DNA from 4 places in the Micromonospora sp. NPDC005291 genome. Region 2 is predicted to be linked to each of the others. Evidence: riboswitches for the same ligand, from Rfam matches in the RefSeq annotation. Region 2 holds a riboswitch; each other region holds the start of a gene.
What was found. Region 2 has a riboswitch for cyclic di-AMP ahead of ABZT18_RS27555 (hypothetical protein). Riboswitches for the same ligand answer to the same signal wherever they lie in the genome.
Positions count from the first base shown of each region.

Region 1 (5,189 bases), on a different contig from region 2:
GTGTCTCGGCGAACAGCGCGAGGAGGTCACCGACCTGGCGGTCGGCCTCGGCGGGGTGCCGGAACCGGCCGGCCGGGTTGAGGGTGTATTCGTTACGCCGCCCGACGCGGGTGCGGTGCAGGTAGCCGTCCGCCTCCAGGTCGGCGACGATGGCCTGGGCGGCCCGTTCGGTCACGCCGACCTCGGCCGCCACGTCGCGCAGCCGGGCGGTGGGGTCGCGGCCGAGGGCCAGCAGAACGTGCCCGTGGTTGGTGAGGAATGTCCAGTTCCGCCCGCCACCGGTGTCGCCCGTTGCCGTGCTCGCCATCGTTGACCGCCTCTCCGGATGTCCGCCCTGCCCGCAGGGGAGTCTCGTCCGTCCTGCCCTCGGGACGTTACCCAGGGTCGGACCGGGGTCAACGTATGAAATCTATATCACGCATACCTTGACGCGACTTACGGTGCGTGTGACGGTGGAGCCCGTGCCAGCGACCGCCGCCGGCACGGCTGAAAAGCCGCTTGACCAGGTCAGATGCGTGAGGACGAGGTGCGGGGATGAGTCAACCCGGGACACCCGGCGGGCAGCCGGGTCCGCAGCGGACCGCCGACCGGGCGTCTGCGCCCAGCGAGCCGACCCGGGCGTACGCCGAGCTGACCGCCGGCAACCAACGCTTCGTCAGCGGTGCCCCACGCCATCCCAATCAGGATGCCGGGCACCGGGCTGCCGTGGCAGACGGGCAGCACCCGTTCGCGGTGATCGTCGGCTGCTCCGACTCGCGCCTGGCCGCCGAGATCATCTTCGACCGAGGGCTGGGTGACCTGTTCGTGGTCCGTACGGCCGGGCACACCGCCGGCCCGGAGGTGCTCGGCAGCGTGGAGTACGCGGTGACCGTTCTCGGCACCCCGCTGGTGGTGGTGCTCGGCCACGACTCGTGCGGCGCGGTGCAGGCGGCCCGGGAGGTCGCCGCGACCGGCACCCCACCTCGTGGGCACCTGCGGGCGGTGGTCGACGCCGTGCTGCCCAGCCTGCGCCGGGCCGAAGCCGAGGGCGTGGACGACATCGACGAAATCGTCGACATCCACATCGCGCAGACGGTCGAGACGCTGCTGGGGCAGTCGCCCGTGCTGGCCGACGAGGTGGCGCAGGGGCGGTGCGCGGTCGTGGGCGTGTCGTATCGGCTCGCCGCCGGAGCGGTACGCCCGGTGGCCGCCGTGCCGGCCGGCTTCGCGACGCTCGACGTGCCGGCGGGGTCGACCGACCCGGCCGCGCCCGCCGCAGCCTGACGCGTCGAGGGCCGTCCCGCGACGCGGAACGGCCCTCGACGGGGCATCGTGCGGGTCAGAGCAGCGACATGTGCACGTGGTCGGTGTGGTTCGACGGCCCGCTGTACGAACTCCAGCCGGTCGCCGGGAACCAGATCTGGCGGTTCCAGATCACGTAGTAGATGCCGAGCCGGTCGGCGTTCCGGATGAGGAACGCGGCGACGTTGTTGCCGTACGTCCGGGTGTCCTCGTTGTGCCACGGGGCGAAGCCGCTCTTCTGCAGCGACCAGTCGCAGGCGCGGCCCTTCGGGTGCTCCCATGGCCCGCCGGAGCGGTAGCAGCCGACGAACCGGCTGAAGCCGGCCCGCTTGACCTCCTTGTACGCGTGCAGCGTGCGAGGCGTGATGCAGCCGGACGTGGTGGGGTCATTCTCGCTGCACGACTGGGGCTTCCAGTCACCGTCGGAGGTGCGACCCGGGCCGAGCCGGGCGACGGGCGAGGTGGCATCCACCAGGCCGCCGGTGAAGCCCTTTCCGCCGACCAGGGAGAGCGCCTTGTCCGCCTCGCTCTTCCGCTTCGCCATCAGGGCGGTCTGCTTCTGCTGCTCGCGGACCTCCGTGTCGAGGGCCAGCTTGGCCTGCTCGGCGCGGGCCTTCACCGTGTTGACCTCGGAGAGCTTCTTCTCGTTGACCATGTTCATCTCGTCGAGCACCGAGGCGCGCTGGACGAACGAGTCGGGGGCGTCGCTCTCCAGCAGCATCGCGATCGCGCCGATCCGGCCGGTCCGGTACGCCTGGGCGGCGATCTGCCCGACCTGCGGGGCCAGCGCATCCAGGTCGGCCTTGGCCCGGTCGACCTCCAGCGCCAACTCCTGCTGTCGCTTCTTGGATTTGTCCAGCTTGGACTTGGCGGCGGAGTAGTCGCGGTTGGCCTGCTCGATGACGTCGTTGAGCAGTTGGGGCTCGCCGTCCTCCTCGTGCCCGGACGGTGTGGGGGTCGTCGGGGCGGCATGGGCCGGGAGGGGCCCGGCGAGCACGGTCAGTGCGGCGATCACGGCCACCACGGGTGTCAACCAGCGGCGTAGGGGTGCCGTCACAATGTTCCCTTCCGTCGACCGCCGACCGGGTTAGCTGACGGGTTCGGGGCGGAAGTGGCCCCTACCGCTGACGCGGATTCACCCCACGTACCTGGGTCCCCGGCTCGCCGGTTGGCGATTGGGCGGTGGCACCGCAGGCGCCGCTTCGCGCCTTCATCGGTAACCGGCAGCGAGGTTACCCGAGAGTCGGCCTGGTGAGCTACGCCTTGATGTCGACCAAAAGTGTCATTTCGCCATGGCGTTGAGTGACCAGTGACGCGGTTCTCAGGGCGGATGCCCAAACTGGTCACGCTGAGGAGTGTCACCATGCCGTATCTGTGCTCCTGTTCGGCTCCGGCCACCGGTCGGTGGCGGTGTGTGGGGGTGAGGTCCGCGTCGGATCCGGCTCGCCGGGTCGACCTGTTCGCGGTGAGATGAGTGCGGCCAGTGCCTCCGCCCGGGCCGGCTGGGGTCGCGGGGCGGGAGCGTCGGCGGACGGAGGGGCATCCGTGCGCCCGGCGGTGGTCACCACCGCGGCCAGTCCGGTGGTCAGTGGCACGGCGGCGATCAGGCCGAGTGTGGCCACCGCGCTGCGGACGATCTCCTGCGCGAGGAACTCGCTGGTGAGGATCTGCCCGATCGGCCGCGAGTCGGCGGTGAGCAGGAGCAGCAGGGGTAGCGACGCGCCCGCGTACGCCAGCACGATGGTGTTGACAGTGGAGGCGATGTGCGCGCGGCCGACCCGGGTGGCCGCACGGTACAGCTGCAACCGGGTCAGCCCGGGGTTCGCGTTCGCCAACTCGGTGACGGTGGCCGCCTGGGTGACCGTCACGTCGTCGAGCACCCCGAGCGAGCCGATGATGATCCCGGCGAGCAGCAGGCCGTGCAGGTCCACGTCGCCCTGGAACATCGACAGTGTCGTCGCATCCTCGCTGCCGAAGCCGGTGAGGTGGGTTGCGGCCGTGGCGATGGTGGCGAGCACACCGGTCAGCACCAGGCTTCCCAGGGTGCCGAGCACCGCGACCGAGGTCTGCGCGGTGACCCCGTGCGTCAGGTAGAGCACCACGAACATGATCAGGGCCGCGCCGACCACCGCCACCAGCAGGGGTGATTTGCCTGCGCCGATGCCCGGCAGCACGAAGGTGAGCAGGATGGCGAAGCTGGCGGCCAGCCCGGCGAGCGCCGCCAGGCCCCGCCACCGACCGAACGCGACGATCGCGGCGGCGAAGACCACCGCCAGCCACACCATCGGGGTGCCGCGCTGATGCTCGGCGATGTTCCAGTTGCTGGCGGTGGGATCGGTCGGGTCGGTGAGCTCGACCAGGATGACCTCGTCGCCGACCTCGACCCGGGGCGCGCCGGGGCCGTCGGGCACCGGTGTCCGCACCTGCTGGCCGGCGGTCGGCCCGTCGTCCACCCGGACGTCGACCGTGCCGCACGGCCCGGCACCGACCCTCGGTGTGCCCTCGGGGCTCGACGGCACCGGCGGGCATGGCTCGGTCACCACCCGGGTCACCGTGCCGGGGTGGCGCGGCACGTCCGCTCCGCCGTCGGTCTGCGGGGACCCACCCCGCGGCCAGAGCAGCACGGCGGCGAGCACGGTGGCGACGAAGAGGGGCACCACCGTCATGACGAGGATCCGTCGTACCCGGGGCGGGGCGGACGGAGCGGGGCGGGTGTGGTCGGAACCCAAGGCGAGACTCCCAACGATCCGGTGCGGGGTACGGGTCAGCGTGCCGGTCGGTTCACCGTTGCCGTGGAAACGCGGCGACAGGTGCGGCGGATCGCTGGCTGACGACCGCTCGATCACGGACGGTCAGTGCCCGGCCCGGCCGGCCGAAGGCGCCACGTCGTGGTGGCGCCGGTGCCCGGCTGTGCAGCGGCATACGGAGGGTCACCGTGGAATGCCCGGACTGAGGGCTGTCAGCCGCGCTTCATGAGCCGGCCGACTGCCGCCATCATCTCGGTGGCCATCTCGTCGGCCCGGCCCTCGGCTGCCCCCTCGTGCATGCAGTGCCGGGCGTGCCCGTCGAGCAACCCCAGCGCCACCTTGTCGAGTGCGGCCTGGATCGCGGAGATCTGGGTGAGCACGTCGATGCAGTAGCGGTCGTCGTCGACCATCTTCTCGATGCCGCGGACCTGCCCCTCGACGCGGCGGAGCCGCGTGAGCAACTGGTCCTTGCTGGCGGTGTACCCGCGGATCGGGGTGGGTGCGGTCATGTCGACAAGGATAGCGTACCCCTGGGGGGTATGGTACGGTCCTCTTCTGGCCGGATACCCCCACCGGGTACCGGTAACGTGCAAGGGTAGAGGTCCGCCTCCGACTTACCCCCCAGGGGTATAGGCTTCGGAGGTGGCGAAGGGAGACGTTTCGATGGTCAACACCACGTACCAGGTGCAGGGCATGACCTGTGGGCACTGCGTCAGCGCGGTGAGCGCCGAGGTCGGCGCCATCGAGGGCGTGCGTGACGTCCAGGTCGACCTCGCGGCCGGCCGGGTCACCGTCAGCAGCGACCAGCCGCTGGACACCGGGGTTGTTCGGGCCGCTGTCGACGAGGCCGGCTACGACCTCGTCGACGCGTGATCGGAGGGTCGGTATGCGCACCGTGACGAGATTGGCCGGGTTCGCCGTCGGTCTGGCGGCGGTCTTCGGCGCGACCTACGGGATCGGCCGTCTGGTCGACCCCGCCCCGGTCGCCGACAGCCGGCACGACGGCGGTGCCGCCCACGCGACAGGGGAGCACGACGAGGCGACCGACCGGCTCCCCGGCGGCCTGCTCGTCTCCGACCGCGGATATACCCTCGAACCGGTCGATGCCCCGGCCGACGAGTTCGCCTTCCGGATCACCGGGCCCGACGGGCGCCCGGTGAC
Region 1 covers NZ_JBEXGR010000008.1:22,377-27,565, reverse strand. Annotated here, with positions in the region: gene ABZT18_RS13660 (MarR family winged helix-turn-helix transcriptional regulator) at 1-307, opposite strand, end outside; gene ABZT18_RS13655 (carbonic anhydrase) at 535-1,263, shown strand; gene ABZT18_RS13650 (hypothetical protein) at 1,319-2,338, opposite strand; cyclic di-AMP (ydaO/yuaA leader) riboswitch at 2,343-2,473, opposite strand; gene ABZT18_RS13645 (YibE/F family protein) at 2,640-4,010, opposite strand; gene ABZT18_RS13640 (metal-sensitive transcriptional regulator) at 4,241-4,537, opposite strand; gene ABZT18_RS13635 (copper ion binding protein) at 4,692-4,901, shown strand; gene ABZT18_RS13630 (hypothetical protein) at 4,915-5,189, shown strand, end outside.
Region 1: it holds a riboswitch for cyclic di-AMP, as region 2 does, so the genes downstream of both, ABZT18_RS13650 (hypothetical protein) here and ABZT18_RS27555 (hypothetical protein) in region 2, are expected to answer to the same signal.

Region 2 (5,189 bases):
ACGCCCTCGCTGACCAGCAGCGGCTCCAACACCTGCCCGATCTCCCCGCCGAGGGCGGCGCAGAGCACCACGTCCACACCGAGCGACATCACCATCCGGGCCTGCCAGACGCCCTGGCCGCCGGGGTGCAGGTGCAGCTCGGGGTGGTCGTTCGGCTGGTCCACGGTCACCGTCAGCTGCGGAGTGGGCGCGAAGACCATCACGTGCCCACTCACCGGCCGTCGCCGTTCATGATGTCCGCCCTCAGCACCGTCCGGTGATTCTTCACTAACCGACCCTAATGGGACAGGTGGTGCCACGGCATCGCATCACCCCGGGTTCGTCCAGGCGTTGGCGGCCGTCGGGCGTTGCCAGCCAGACATCGGTACGGGACGATCGTGCGACCAGCGATGGCGGGAGACGGCGTGCTCAGCAGCGATACCTTCAGCTACACCGTCCAGGCCCGCTGCTCGCCAGCCGAGGCGGCGGCGTTTCTCAGCGACCTGACCCGGCAGGGTGAGCTGCACCCGCTGATCGTCCGGGTCCGCCGACTGTCGCCCCGACCCGGCGCACGGGCCAGCTACACGATCAACGACCGCCTGGCGGCCGGGCCGCTGCACTTCCGGACCACCTACCACGCGGACGTGCTGATCAGCGAGGACGACGAGATCGTCACGGTGGCCCGCCAGTGGCCGGCCACCACGGTACGCAACCACACCCGGCTGCGCGCCGAGCCGGACGGCCTGGTCCGGATCGACGTCGAGATCACCCTGAGCGCGCCGACGCTGCTGTTCCGGTACGCGTTCCGCCAGGCCCGGGTCGCTCACCTCGCCCTGGCCACCCGGCTCGGCGCGGCCCTCGACCGCGCAGGCGACCCCCCACCGCCCGCCTGACCCGCCCGCACCCCGCGCACCCCGCACCCCGCACCCCGCACCCCGCACCCCGCACCCCGCACCCCGCACCCCGCACCCCGCACCCCGCACCATGATCGTGCTTGATCGTGGATGTAGTGGCCTTCGGGCAGCCTGGAGGCCACTACATCCTGGTTGCAGCGCGATCACGACTCGCCAGGATGGGTCGCGTCCCGCGCCGCCGGCCCCACGGCTTGTAGGTGGACAGCACCGTCGCGATGATCATCAGGCTGGTCGACACCGCGGGTGCGATCACCAGGTCGGCGCGATCCCGCGCGGGCAGGGTGGCGCCCACCGCACCGGCGTGCCGCAGATTCGGGGTGAGCAGGAAGAGCACCAGCCCGACCATCACCGTGGTGAGCACCAGCTTGACCAGCACCCAGCGGTAGCGCAGCAGACCCCACGGGGTGAGCAGCGCGCTGGTGACGCCGATCAGCCAGACCAGCACGCTCAGCGGCGCGAACAGCACGGTGCCGACCAGTGCCGCGACCGGATACATCACGGCCGGGTCGGCGCCACGCTGCACGGCGATGCCGAGGGTGAGCAGCACCAGGTCGGCGCCGAGCCAGCCGAGCGAGGTGACCAGGTGCAGGGTGAGCAGCCCCTTGCGGGCGATGGGTGGGATCCGTCGCATACCGCGATGCTGCCCGCCGACGCTGACCGGGTCGTCCGACGGCCGGCGACATCAGGGGTACGCCCTGTGACGTAGCCGTGGTCGGTGCCCCCGTGTGTGGGAGGCACCGACCACGGATCGGTCAGTAGACCGACAGGTGCACGTGGTTGGTGTGGTCGCTGGACGGGTCGCCACCCGCCCCGCTGTACGACTTCCACCCGCTGCTGGGCAGCCAGATCTGCCTGTACCAGATCACGTACAGCACGGCGAGCCGATCGGCGTTGCGGATGAAGTACGCGGCCAGGTTGTTGCCGTAGGTCTTGTCGCCGCCGGTGGCGTCGCTGCCGAAGCCACCCTTCTGCGCGGCGAAGTCGCAGGCCCGGCCCTTCGGGTGTTCACCGGAGCCGCTGGGGCGGTGGCAGGAGACGTACCGGGTGAAGCCAGCGGCCTTGGCCTGATTCAGCGCGTGCAGGGTGCGCGGGGTGATGCAGCCGCTGGCCGGGGTGGGGTCGTTGACGCTGCACGACTCCGACGGCCAGGAGCCGTCGGAGTTGCGCGGTGCGGCCGTCGCGTTGGCGGCGGAGGTGCCCCGGTTGGAGCCGGTGTCCACAGTGGTCCGCGGCTTGGGCGTGGTGGCCACGGTCAGGGCCCGTTCGGCCTGCTCCTTGCGCTTGGCCATCACCGCGACCTGCTTGCGCTGTTCAATGATCTCGCCGTCCAGGGCGACCCGGGTGCGGTTGGCCTGGTCCTTGGTGGCGAGCAGGTCGCGCAGCACCCGGTCCTCGTTGGCGGCCACCGCGTCCAGTGCGGCGGCCCGATCCATGAAGCCCTCGGGGGTGTTGCTGTTGAGCAGCGCCGACATCGCGCCGAGCCGGCCGGTGCGATACGCCACCCCGGCGATCTCGCCAACCTTGCCGCTGCGCTGGTCGAGCTCGGCCTCGGTGGTCTTCAGTTGGGTGGCGAGCTGCTGCTGCCGCTGCACGGAGGTGTCCAGGGCGCGCTTCGCGTCCAGGTAGCCCTTGCTGGCCGCGTCGAGTTGGGCCCGCAGCGCCGGGGTGCCGCCCTCTTCGTCGGAGTCGGGTGCGGCGGCGGCCCGGAGGCCGCTCGGGGGTGCGGCCGAGGCGGCGCCGGCCGGGAGCGCGACGCTGAGGGCGAACATCGCGACGATCAGGGCCGCCAGTCGGGCGGAGGGTGGTCGTGCTGGTGCCACTGCGCATGTCCTTCCGTTAGCCGCCGACCGGGTTAGCTGACGGGTTCGGGACGGAAGATCCCTACCGCTGACGCGGATGCACCCCAGGAACGTGGTTCCCCGGTTCGCCACTCGGGCGATTAGGCGGCGACCATCACCGGCGCCGGGAGGGCGCCGCCTGGTGGAGGCCGGGACCGAGCCTACCGGTGCCGGTGGGGCAGTTGCAGCCGATGTGACGGACGGTGCGTACGTCGTCACGGCAATATCCGGCGAAGCCGAGGAAAGCTCCCAAAAGGCTGTCACCACTCGACCGGGCCGCAGGCCCCGGAGGCGGCGCTGGGCTCGATCTGCAACGTCGCGTGCTCGATCCGGAAGTCGTCGTGCAGGGCCGTACGCGCCGCGGTGAGCACCGCGCCGACCTCCGCGCCGGGTGCCATGGTCAGGTGTGCGGAGGCCACGTCCATGCCTGAGGTGAGCGTCCAGACGTGCAGGTCGTGCACCTCGACCACACCGGGCACTGCGGCCAACCGGTCGTGCACGGCGGTCACCTGGAGGTGTTCCGGGGCGGCCTGCACCAGGATGCGGACGGCGGCGCGGGCCAGCCGCCAGGTGCGCGGCAGGATGAACACGCCGATGGCGACCGCGACCAGTGGGTCGGCCCACCACCAGTCGGTGGCGGTGATGAGCAGTGCCGCGCCGATCACGCCGAGCGAGCCGAGCAGGTCGCCGAGCACCTCCAGGTAGGCGCCCTGGAGGTTGATGCTCTCCCGGGCGCCGACACGGAGCAGGGCGAAGGCGACGATGTTCGCGAGCAGGCCGAGCACGGCCACCGCGAGCATCGGGCCGGCGATGACCTCGTGGGGGTCGCCGAAGCGGCGGATCGCCTCGATCACCACGTAGACCGCGACGCCGGAGAGCAGGACGGCGTTGGCGAGCGCGGCGAGCACCTCGAGTCGGTAGAGCCCGAAGGTGCGTTGCGGGTCGCCGGTGGCGCGCCGGGTCGCGGTGATCGCGGCGAGCGCCATCCCGATGCCGAGCACGTCGGTGAACATGTGCCCGGCGTCGGAGAGCAGGGCGAGCGAGCCGGTGTGCAGGGCGGCCACCGCCTCGACCACCATCAGGGTGGCGAGCAGGCCGAACGCCGCCCAGAGTCGACCCCTGTGCCGATGTGCGGCATTGGCGACCGACCCATGGTGGTCATGACCTGCGCCCACGAGATACACCCTCCGCTGCCAGTCAGGACCCGGTCAAATGTATGCTCACATCGCTATGTATGCAAGTGTACGGCCGGCGACGCTCGCCGGCAGCCACCAGCACGGATCAGCCGGTCGGGTCGATGGTGGTGAGTCGCTGAGTGGCCCGGGAGAGCGCGACGTACAGGGTGCGCACCCCGGCACCCGGATCCGCCCGGATCTCGCTCGGTGCGACCAGCACCACCGCGTCGTACTCCATGCCCTTGGCCTCAAGGCTGGTCACCACCTGCAACCTTGGTGCGTCGAGCGCGCCGAGCCAGCCGACGACCTCGTCGCGGCGGGGGACCGGCGTGATCACCCCGACGGTGCCCTCCACCTCGGCCAGCAGGCCGGCGGCCGCCTCCACGATCGCCGTCTCCAACCCCGTCGCGGGCACCACCAGCTCGACCGGATCGACCCCGGTGGAGCGGACGGCGGTCGGCAGCGGCAGGTCAGGGTAGAGCCGGCGGATCTCCGCCGCCGCCACCGCGAAGATCTCCGCCGAGTTGCGGTAGTTGGTGGTGAGCGTGAAATCGTGCCGCTTGCGCCGGCCCAGCGCCTGGTCCCGGGCCCGGTCCAGCTCGTCGGGGTGGCCGGTCCACGCGGTCTGCGCGGGGTCACCCACCACCGTCCAGGAGGCCAGGCGGCCACGTCGACCGATCATCCGCCACTGCATCGGTGAGACGTCCTGGGCCTCATCCACCACCACATGCGCGTAATCCCGGTAGTCCGCCGGGCGCTCCCGAGCCGCCGCACGCGCGGCCCGCTGCCGGTCGCCGAGGGTGCTCAGCTCGCGTACGCCGCCAGCGAGCTGGAACGGGTCACGCCGGGCCCGGGCCGGCTGCGCCGGCTTACCGAGCAGCGCGTCCAACTCGTCCAGCAGTGCCACGTCAGCGATGGTCAGCCCGGCCGATTCCAGACTCCGGTACGCGGCGTTGAGCAGCCGGATCTCCGCGGAGGAGAGGATTCCCGAGGCGTACCGGCGCAGCCGGTCCGGCTGCGCCAGCCAGCCGAGCACGTGCCGAGGGTGCAGCCGCGGCCACCACGCCTTGAGGAACTCCCGGAACTCCGGCCGCTCGGCGATCTCGGCCTCGAAGGCCCGCTGCTCCGGCAGTTGAGTGATGCCCACCTCGCGGGCCTGGGCCCAGAGCGCGGCGAAGACCCCGTCGAAGCCGGCCCGGCGCACCTCGTTGCGTCGGGCGCCCCGTTGCAGCGCGCGATCCCGGACCCGGTCCAGCGCGGCCCGGTCCAGCCGCAGCAGCGTG
Region 2 covers NZ_JBEXGR010000026.1:76,522-81,710, reverse strand. Annotated here, with positions in the region: gene ABZT18_RS27570 (PfkB family carbohydrate kinase) at 1-215, opposite strand, end outside; gene ABZT18_RS27565 (SRPBCC family protein) at 405-872, shown strand; gene ABZT18_RS27560 (hypothetical protein) at 1,015-1,524, opposite strand; gene ABZT18_RS27555 (hypothetical protein) at 1,646-2,662, opposite strand; cyclic di-AMP (ydaO/yuaA leader) riboswitch at 2,719-2,849, opposite strand; gene ABZT18_RS27550 (cation diffusion facilitator family transporter) at 2,992-3,906, opposite strand; gene ABZT18_RS27545 (AAA family ATPase) at 4,013-5,189, opposite strand, start outside.

Region 3 (5,189 bases), on a different contig from region 2:
CGGGTGCTCGTCGGCGAGCCGGGTCAACGGGTCGATCACGGCCGTCGGCTCACCCCGGCGCAGCAGGTTGCGGGCCCACTGCACGACGGTTTCGGTGTGCCGGCGGTGCCAGTCCTGCCGAACCCGGGCCGCCCATTCGCCGGGCAACCCGGCCAGCGGCTCGCCGCGCCACAGCGCCATGGCCCGGCGCAGCAGCTCCGACCGCTCCGGGTCGTCGTCGGCCAGCTCGACGGCCCGCTGCCGCAGTGCGTCGAAGTGCTGTCCGTCGACCGTCTCCGGCGGTAGGTCCAGCAGGTATCCGCCGGAGCGGCGGACCAGCGCGTCCGGCGCCCCGGCAGCGGTCAGCACCCGGCGGATCCGAGCGAGGTAGACGTGCAGGTTGTGCCGGACCCGGGGAGGCGGGGAGTCACCCCAGACCCGATCCACCAGGGATTCCGCGCGAACCGGCCGGCCCACGTCGACCGCCAGCGCGGCGAGGACGGCGCGTTGCCGGGCCGCTCCCGCGTCGATCAGTTGGCCGTTCGACCACACCTCGACTGGTCCGAGGATCCGAATCTCCATGAATCGCCGCTCGCCCCCGTGCCGCCGGTCGGCCAACCCCGCCGGCACAGCCGGATTGAGGTTCCGGCAGGAATCCGTCGACCTTCCGCGCAGATCATCGTAGGCACAGCGACATCTCTCAATCCGATGTCGGCAATTCGACTCACGGCCGACGCGGTCGTGACGAGACCTGGAGGTCACTCACGTGCGAAGCATTCGGCGAAGGCTCACGTCCGCCCTGGTTGCCACGGTTGCCCTGACCGCCGTGTTCGGCGCCGCCCCGAGCCCGGCCCAGGCTGCCAACTACGCCTGCCCCTCGAACCTGCTCTGCCTCTACGCCGGGATCAACTTCTCCGGTGACGTCTTCTACCTCGACGGGCCGTACAACGGCTGTAACGACGTGACGTTGCCCTCGTACTTCCGCAACAGGGCCCAGTCGATCAAGAACAACCGGCCGTCCGGCACCGTCTCCACCTTCTGGGACAACGCCAATGCCACCGGCCTGCTCGGCTACCAGCACGCCTACGGCTACCGGGCGAACCTGGCGTATGACTCGGCCGCGATTGGCGGCACCTGGAACACGCGCATCGAGGCCGTACGGGTGTGTTGAGGGCCGGAGTCTCCGGTGCGGGGGAGGGACCGGAGACGCCACGACGGCGCCGGTCGGAATCCAACGGGGGATTCCGGCCGGCGCCGTCGCGCGGGTCAGCCCGGGTAGTAGCAGACGTTCGGGATGACCGGGCCACCGTTGACCCCGAAGATCGCGAAGCCCATCCACGCCCGGGTCTGCGGGCCATACTCGCCGTCTTCGGCGATGTTCGCCCACTCCCAGGTCTGGTTGATCTGACGTTGCGCGGCCCGGACGGCATTCCGGGTGTTGGTGCCGTACTGGCCGTCGAGCCTCAGGGACTGGGAGTAGCAGTTGTTCAGCGCCTCCTGCAACACCTTGACCGCGCTGTTGGAGTGGCCGTACTCCAGGTAGCAGGTCTTGTTACCGTCCTGCCAGCCGATGGTGGGCACGTGCATGTCGGCACCGCCCGGGTAGCCACCGACGCGGAAGAAGGTCAGGCTGGTGCACGTGCTGGCCGCCTGCGCGGCGGTCGGCGCGAGCGCGGCGAGTCCGGCGCTGGCCAGCACGGTCAGCAGGATGGCGGCGGCGCTGCGGCGCCCGGTGCGGTTCTGGTGGATCGGCATGATCTCCTCCTGGGCGGGCTTGGCTGCTCGGGTCAACCCGGCATGCCCAGGAGCATCGCGACCGTCGATCTACCGTTTCTTGCTCGAACGTCAATTCGCCACCAGCGGTTCCAGCGGGGCGGTGACACCCACCCGCTCGTCTCGGCACGCACCACCGGGACCGACGTCTGATCGGAAACGGTCCATGATGGTGACTGCACAGACGTCGATCGCTCGCAACCGCTGCGCGACCCGCCCCGCGTGGCCCGGTGAAGAAGTTCACAGGGGGTGGGCGACCGTCACCGACCGTGCCTAACGTCGGTCGGGTTCGCCATTGCGGACACCACGGCCGGCAACGCCAAATCCTGCCCCCGGTCGTCGGAACCCAGTCACCGGGCAGGAGCGGGGGACCCAACGTTCCTCGGTGCATGTCACCTCGGGGTGAAGCCGCCACCGTGCGGCCGGGCTCCTCGGCCCGAACCCGACAGCTCACCTCGCCGGCGTGGAGGAAGCTCACATGACGTCTGTCTACACCCCCCGTCATCGACGGGTCACCACCCGCCGTCTCGCCGTCGGCACCCTGGCCGTCGGTGCGGTCACCGGCGCCGTCGCCCTCTTCGGGCCGGCCGCCCCAGCGCAGGCCGCGGTCAACTGGGACGCGATCGCCCAGTGCGAGTCCGGTGGCAACTGGAAGATCAACACCGGCAACGGTTACTACGGCGGATTGCAGTTCTCGCAGGGCACCTGGGCCGGTTACGGCGGCAAGAAGTACGCCGCCCGCGCTGACCTGGCCAGCCGCGGCGAGCAGATCGCCGTCGCCGAGAAGGTGCTCGACGGGCAGGGCATCGGCGCCTGGCCGACCTGCGGCAAGAAGGGCGGCTCCGCGACCAAGTCGACCGAGAAGCCGTCGACCAAGTCGACCGCGAAGCCGTCGACCAAGTCGACCGAGAAGCCGTCGACGAAGTCGACCGCGAAGCCCACCACGCCGCAGGAGCGGTCGTCGCGCGGCGAGCAGCCGGCGACCCGCAACCACGAGCGCACCGCGCCGACGGCGGGCGACCAGTACCTGGTCAAGCCGGGCGACACCCTGTCGGAGATCGCCGACACCCACCGGGTGGCCGGCGGCTGGCAGGCCCTGTACGAGCACAACCGGCCGCTGGTCGGCACCGACCCGGGTCTGATCTTCCCGGGCCAGCGGCTCAGCCTCTGACGGATGACACACGAACGCTCGGCCGGGTCACCGGCCGAGCGTTCCTGTGTGTGGCGCTGAGCAGCGCCGTGTGTTCGTGCCGGTGCACCCCGCCGTCACGCCGCCGAGGCGGACGCCTTCGATCCGCGATGCGACGCCACCGGGTCGGCATTGCGGGCCCATCGCTGGGCCGGTACCGCGCCCTCCCCGGGCCAGGCAGTGCCGACATCGTCACTGTCGCCGCCGTCCATGGGCATCTCGTCCGAGGCGGGCGTGCCGCGGGACACGCGCAGAGACTGCTCGGCGCCGGTGCGAGCCGTGCACGGCCAGGACTGCCCGGCGCACTGGAGGTTGCGGCACTGCCCCTCGTCGTCCGGCTCGTGGGCGCTCAGCACGTCGATCGCCAACTGCCAGAGCAGCGGGTCGGTCACGTCGTGCGGGCGCTCGGCGTGACGGCTCGGTCGGTTGCTGGTGTCGTCGGACATCGTGGGTCCCCCCTTGTCAGGCTGTACCCCACAAGGGTCACCCGTCAGCCGCTGGCTAAACCGCCGACCTGCTGTGATGTGTCTCCGGTCGCAGCTCGGCCCCCCGAACGCGGCACGCAGACCGGTCAATCCGGCAGCAGCGGCATCTCGACGCCCGGATCCCGGCCGAGCAGCACCGCACGGGTGAGCGCCGCCGATCCGAACCGGTCACGGACCGCGTCCACTGCGGCGTCCAACTCCGCACCCGGTTCGCGGTGGAACGGCAGCTCCGGCTGAACCGGGTTGTCGTCCAGATTGCCCACCGAAACACCGATCAGGGTGACACCACGACGATCGATCTCGGGCAGCGCGGCCCGCAGCAGCGCTCGCGCGGCGGTGAGCAGCGACGTCGTGTCGGCCGTCGCCTTGCCGATGGTGTGTGAGCGGGTCGCCCGGGTGTAGTCGCCGAAGCGCAGCCGCAGCACCACCGTGCGCCCGGACCGCCCGGCCGCCCGCATCCGCCGGCTGACCCGGTCGACCAGCCCGGCGAGGATGGCATCCAGCTCCGCCGGGGCATGCGGGCTACGGCTCAGCGCGTGCTGGGCGCCCATCGAGCCGCGCCGACGCCCCACCTGAACCGCCCGGGGGTCGCGATTGTGCGCCAGAGCGTGCAGGTGCCGACCGGCGCCCGCCCCGAGCATCGACACCAACGCGGCCTCGCCGAGTCGGGCCACCTCGCCGACCGTACGGATCCGTCGTTCCCGCAGCTTCGCGGCGGTGACCGGGCCGACGCCCCACAGCCGCTCCACGGGCAGCGGGTGCAGGAACGCCAACTCGGCGTCCGGCGCGACCACCAGCAGCCCGTCGGGCTTCGCCACCCCGCTGGCCACCTTCGCCAGGAACTTCGTGCGGGCCACGCCCACCGTGATCGGCAGTTGGACCCGTTCACTGACCTCCCGACGCAGCCGCTCGGCGATGTCGGCCGGTGACCCGACGAGCCGCCGCAGGCCGCCCACGTCCAGGAACGCCTCGTCGATGGAGAGCCCCTCGACCAGCGGGGTGGTCTGCCGGAAGATCTCGAAGACCGCGCGGCTCGCCGCCGTGTACGCCGACATCCGGGGTGGCACCACGATCGCGTCCGGACACAGCCGGCGCGCCTGCTGACCGCCCATCGCACTGCGTACGCCCCGCGCCTTCGCCTCGTAGCTGGCCGCGAGGACGACGCCCCCACCGACGATCACCGGCCGCCCGCGTAGGCGCGGGTCGTCGCGTTGCTCGACCGACGCGTAGAACGCGTCCAGGTCGGCGTGCAGGATGTTGGCCCCGGGCGACACGTACACATGTTCGCATGGCATCCCACCATTACGGCAGTGAGCTGGGCGAACGCCCGGTCAGTCGAGGCAGAACTCGTTGCCCTCGGGGTCGGCCATGATGAGGTGACCGGCGCCCAGTGGGGGAGCGGGCTCGTGACGACTGAGCCGGGCGGCGCCGTGCGAGACGAGCCGTTCGGCCTCCGCCTCCAGGGCCGCCATCCGCTCGTCACCCGTGAGCCCCGGAGCGGCTCGCACATCGATGTGCACGCGATTCTTCGCCTGCTTGTGCTCCGGCACCCGTTGGAAGAACAGCCGCGGCCTGGAGCCTTCGGGGTCGACCACCGCTGAGGCGTCGTTACGGTTCTCCGGTGGCACCCCCATCGCCTCCAGTGCCTGCTCCCACGACTCGAAGTCTCCGGGCGGGGCCTGCACCTGGTAGCCGAGCGCCTCAACCCAGAACGCCGCCAACGCGGCCGGGTCGGCGCAGTCGAATGTGATCTGCATGTCGCG
Region 3 covers NZ_JBEXGR010000028.1:26,367-31,555, forward strand. Annotated here, with positions in the region: gene ABZT18_RS28090 (BTAD domain-containing putative transcriptional regulator) at 1-561, opposite strand, end outside; gene ABZT18_RS28095 (peptidase inhibitor family I36 protein) at 746-1,150, shown strand; gene ABZT18_RS28100 (peptidoglycan-binding domain-containing protein) at 1,246-1,734, opposite strand; cyclic di-AMP (ydaO/yuaA leader) riboswitch at 2,060-2,231, shown strand; gene ABZT18_RS28105 (transglycosylase family protein) at 2,231-2,923, shown strand; gene ABZT18_RS28110 (hypothetical protein) at 3,019-3,387, opposite strand; gene dinB (DNA polymerase IV) at 3,513-4,700, opposite strand; gene ABZT18_RS28120 (VOC family protein) at 4,758-5,189, opposite strand, start outside.
Region 3: it holds a riboswitch for cyclic di-AMP, as region 2 does, so the genes downstream of both, ABZT18_RS28105 (transglycosylase family protein) here and ABZT18_RS27555 (hypothetical protein) in region 2, are expected to answer to the same signal.

Region 4 (5,189 bases), on a different contig from region 2:
GCGGTGGCGTACCTGCTGGTGATCACTGCCGCCGCGGACGCGGACGTCCGAGGTAAGCGTTCCCCGTGGCGGTCCCGACCGGTGGTCTGGCTCGGCGAGGTCTCCTTCGCCTTCTACCTGGTGCACGTGCTGGTGATGACGAGCGTGCTGCGCTGGAGCGGTGACTGGGGGACCGGCTTCCAGGGCTGGCGTGGCCCCGTCGCGGTGCTCGGCTTCCTGCTGGTGAACCTGGTCCTCGCCGGGCTGCTGCACCGCTTCGTCGAGACCCCGATGATGCGCCGGCTCGCTCCACGCCGCCCGGCCCGCCAGGTGTCCGTCCCTCAGCAACGCACCGCCAGCATCGAAGTCAGCGGCCACGAAGACCGCACCGCCGATGGCGTCGGGACCCAGGCCCAGGCCGGCGAAGCCGCCGGCGGCGACGTCGAGCAGGCCAGCGGCCGATCGACGTACGTCGACTCGCGCTGAGGCGTCCGCACTGGTCAGCGCGGTCGGCGCGGCGTACGCCGACACGCCCGTGGTCGATGCGCCCGGGTCGGCGTGACGGTAGCGTGGGGGCGTGCTTCCGGTCGCGTTCACCTGTCCCCTGTGGTGGGTGGCGCGCTGGGCGACACGGGTGCTGACCAGCCTCGCCGTCGTCGCGGCCCTGGCGCTTGGCGCAGGCCCGGCCTCGGCCGCCACGCCAACCCTGAGCGCCGGGCCGAGTTCCGTGCCGACCCTGAGCGCCGTGCCAACGGCTGCGCAATCGGCCCAGGTGGCCCCTGAGGGAGCCGTCGAGACCTCCTTGCCGGCCTGGTCGGTCGACTCGCAACCGGCGCTGCCCGCCGGCCGGGGCACCGTCGCGGCGGCCGGCGTGCTGTCGGTGTGCGGGGCCGGGTCCGACCGGCTGCCCCTCGTCGACGGTCCGAGCGGCCGGGCGCCCCGGGCCCCACCAGGGCGCTGAGCCACCGGGACGAGCGTCCCGTCGCCGCGCCCTGTCGATCCACCCGCTCCGCACCCCGCCGATTCGTGGCCCACCGTGGCCCGGTGGCCGGTGGGGCTCCCACCGCATTGCTCTCTCCCCGAGGTGCCGACCATGGAGACCGTCGTCTTCTACCAGTTCGTGACCGAGGTGCCGCAGGCCGCCGCCATCTGGTCGGCCCTGTTCCTGCTGGCACTGGGCGTACTCATCGTGCTGGCCGCCCGCCCCGAGCGGGACCGGCCAACGGACGACCCGCTCCCGACCGCGCCCACCGCCCGGGAGTTGGCCGCGGCCGAGGCCGTCGACCTGCGCCGGTACGCCGAGGAGGTGGCCGTCGCCGCGGCCGGCGCGACCAGGACCGCACGGCGGCGCCGCGTGGCCTGGCTGACCGCTCAGGAGCAGATGGAGCGGGCCTGGGGCGGGTACGACGAGGCGGACACCGCCGCCCGTCGCTTCGCGGGTGCCGGGGCGCTGCCCACCCCGCATACCCCCCGCACCCCCGCCGAGTACGCCTCCCGGGAGCGCTACCTGCATCGCGCGGCGGCGGCGGCGCACTGGCGGGGCGACCTGACCATGGCGCAGTTCGGCGACGTGTTCGGGCATCGGCACGGGTGGGATCCCCGGCGGCACCCGGTCGAGCAGGAGGTGCTGCTGAGCCGGGCGATCCGGGACGCGAGGCTGGCCGACTACCAGGCCGCCGCCACCCGGGAGCGGGCCGCCTGGCGGGACGCGGAACTGGCCGCCGAGTCGGCCCGCACTCTCGCCGAGGAGGCGTACGCGGCAGCGGCCCGGCTGCGGCCGAACCCGGTACCCGCCCGCCGGGCGGCTACCCGGGCGTTCCGTCCCGCACTCGTGGCACGCTGGCGCCCGGCTCGCGCGGGTTGAGCCCGATCCGTTATGTGAGCCCGGTCATGTCAATGGCGAATCGGGCGTCGGGCACGATTGGCTCGATTTTTCCCATGATTGTGGCCGCATAATCGGCGGCCTGTCCGGTTGTCGCCCGCAGGCGTCGCCGTAACCGGTTGTCCCATCGAGTCACATCATCGGCAATACGCGCAGAAATTGTCGCGCCGATTGGAGTTTACGCAGGTGAACCCGGCTTGGCAGGGGAAGGGCCGGCCAGTACTGTCGTCCTGTCCGGTGCGGTAACCGTTCGCAAGAGGCGACGCCGCGCCGACCCGCTCAATCGTGATCTACGAACCGGGGACCCATCAGTAAGTCCGGGGTGAATCCGCGAGCCACGGCCCGCGGTAGGGCGATCTTCCCGCCCGAATCCGTCAGCTAACCCGGTAGGCGGTGTCGGAAGGAGTTCTATCCTCGTGCAGCACCTTTCCATCCCTCGGTTGTTCCCTCGCCTCCACGGCGCAGCGGTGCCCCCGCTCATTCGTCCAGTGACGGTGAGCTGACCCCCGGGTCACTGCCTTTCCCGCCCGGCCGCGCCGGGCGTTCCCCTGAGCGGTTCACCATCCGCGGACCACGGTCCGCGCGCTGGCGCCTGCCCGGATGCCGGTCCGGCCCCCGGTGTGCCGCTCTCCCCCCGATCCGTGGAGGACCCCGTGAAGCACACCCTGAAGCGTCAGCTCCGCCGCCTCGCCACCGAGCGCCCTTACCAGATCGTTGTCGCCTCCGCCGCGGCCCTCGCGATCGCCAGCACCACCGGCGCCCTGGTCACCAGCACCGACGACGCCCCGGCCAGCCAGCACACCGTGACCACGGTCGCCGAGATGCGCAGCGACACCGCTGCCTCCCGCAGCGAGGCGCGCGACGCGTCCTCCTCGGCCAGCACCGCACCGACCACCGCCGCCCCCGCGCCGGCCACCAGTGCCGCGTCGCCCGCAGCCAAGGCCAGCAGCAACCCGGACCTGACCCGTAAGCCGGAGCCGCCGAAGCCGCCCGCGACCAAGGTGCTCGACTACGACTACCAGGTGCAGAACACGTACTACAACTGCGGCCCGGCTGCCACCCGCAACGCTCTCAGCGCCGCCGGCATCAACCGCACCCAGGATGAGCTGGGCGCCGAGCTGGGCACCACCGAGATGGGCACCAACTCGGCCCTGGACACCACCCGGGTGCTCAACGCCGAGGTGAAGGGCTCCCCGTACCGGACCCGGATGTTCGCCGGCACGCCCAGCTCGGCCCAGATGGACCAGCTCCAGGCCGACGTGGTCAAGGCGATCACCGACGGTCGCGGTGTGGTGGCCAACGTCGTCGGCGACGCCACCGACACCAACGGCGGCTGGCACTCCTACGGCGGCGGGCACTACATCGCCGTGGTGGGTTACAAGGACAACGGCCGGACCGTGCGAATCGCCGACTCGGCCAACGCGGCCGACCCGTCGTACTGGATCACCACGATCGACCTGGCCAACTGGATCGCCAGCCGGGGCTACTCCGCCTGACCCAGGCACGTTGACCGCCGCGGGCGCCGTCCCCCACAAGGGGCCGGCGCCCGCGGCGTCTTCACCGAGCGGTCAGGCCTGCGCCGCATCGACGATCCTCGTACCTGGTCGCGAACCGTGGGAGACTGCGGCCGTGGTGGATGAATCAGGTGGCCGGGCAGGCCGTGGGCCGATCCTGTTGCTGCTGCACGGGATGGGGGCGACCGGAGACGTCTGGCTGCCGTGGGCGCCGTTGCTGGAGCAGCACTGGCCCGGGCGGTGGCTGGCACCGGACCTCGCCGGCCACGGCTGGTCGGCCCCGCTGCCGTCGTACACCTTTGCTGGTTTCGCCGGCCGGATCGCCCACGGCCTGGCCGCCGACGACCGGCTCGTCGTGCTCGGGCACTCGCTGGGCGGGGTGGTCGGCCTGGCGCTGGCCGCCCGCGCCACCGGGATACCGGTGGACGCGGTGGTCGGGCTCGGCATCAAGGCGCTCTGGTCGCCGGCCGAGCTGGCCCGCGCCGCGGAGCTCGCCGCGCGCCCGGTGAGCTGGTTCGCCAGCCGCACCGAGGCGGCCCGCCGCTACCTGCGCGTCTCCGGGTTGGTCGGCCTGGTCCCGCCGGATCATCCGGTGGTGGACGCCGGGTTGCGTCAGGTCGACGGCCGGTGGCGCCTCGCCATGGACCCGACAGCCTTCGGCGTCGGCGAGCCCGACCTGGCCCCGTTGCTGGCGGCGACCGACGTGCCGGTGGTGCTGGCGCGTGGCGAGCACGACCCGATGGTCACCGACCAGCAGCTCAAGGAGTACGGCGTACCGGTCGCCACGCTGCCCGGTCTCGGCCACAACGCGCACGTGGAGGACCGAGCGGCCGTTCTGGCGCTGGTGGACCCATACCGGTGATCGGTCACAACGGTGCGGACGCGCTCGGTGCCTTCCCGCTGTCGCCGTGATGCAGTTGGACGTGGGCGAGCTGGGTGAAGCGGATGCAGTGGCTGGTCAGTTGGCTCCGAGCATCCGGCGGACCCGGCCGGCGACGGCCTGCTTGACCCGCTCGCGCAGTGACTGCGCGTGGAGGGTCTTGACCTTTTTCTGGAGCGTCCGGTTCTCGTCCCGCAGCCACTGGATGCGCGTCAGCAACTCCTCGGGAGAGTAGGCGGAGACCGGCCGGACCGCAGGTGGGTAGACGGTCTGGCGGACCTGCTCGTCGAAGCGGGTAGCGCTGTCTCCGTCGGCGAACGAGAGGCCGAGGTCGTGCTTGGCGAGGAACGCGGTGATCCGCGTGAAGCGCTCCTTGTGGCCCTCGTTCAGGGCCGTGTAGTCGGCTTCCGCATAGAGCTGGGCAGCGTCGACGTCGGCCGGCACATCGCGCATCAAACGGTGCGGGATGTCGAAGTATCGGGCCAGCTCCAGGGTGCGCGAGTCGTGCGCCAGCAGATAGCCGGGGATGCCCGAGATCAACGCCGTGATGGTGCCGTGGATCCGGGTGCCGAAGGCGAAGTCGAACCCGGAGAGATACTCCATCCAGGGCCACGGGTCCATGAACATCCGCACCTTGTCCTCGACGAAGAGCGGGTGCGAGGTGTGAATCGGCATGTCGGCGGTCATGCCCCGCAGCTTCGGCGCGTCGCCGTAGAGCAGGGTACCGAGGGTGTAGAGGTCCTGTGCCACGTAGCGCAGGTTCGGGTAGCGCCGCTGGTGGTGCAGGACGAGCGGGGCCAACGCCTTGACGTACGGCGAGATGACGAACGCGAGCCGGTCGTCGATGCCCAGGGTCGCCTTCGTCTTCTCGATGCGCAGGCTGTCGCCGTGCAGGAACATCGACGGGCAGCCGATCTGCTCGACAGCGGAGAAA
Region 4 covers NZ_JBEXGR010000005.1:145,999-151,187, forward strand. Annotated here, with positions in the region: gene ABZT18_RS09385 (acyltransferase) at 1-465, shown strand, start outside; gene ABZT18_RS09390 (hypothetical protein) at 557-940, shown strand; gene ABZT18_RS09395 (hypothetical protein) at 1,073-1,843, shown strand; cyclic di-AMP (ydaO/yuaA leader) riboswitch at 2,128-2,269, shown strand; gene ABZT18_RS09400 (C39 family peptidase) at 2,503-3,357, shown strand; gene ABZT18_RS09405 (alpha/beta hydrolase) at 3,491-4,237, shown strand; gene ABZT18_RS09410 (polysaccharide pyruvyl transferase family protein) at 4,334-5,189, opposite strand, start outside.
Region 4: it holds a riboswitch for cyclic di-AMP, as region 2 does, so the genes downstream of both, ABZT18_RS09400 (C39 family peptidase) here and ABZT18_RS27555 (hypothetical protein) in region 2, are expected to answer to the same signal.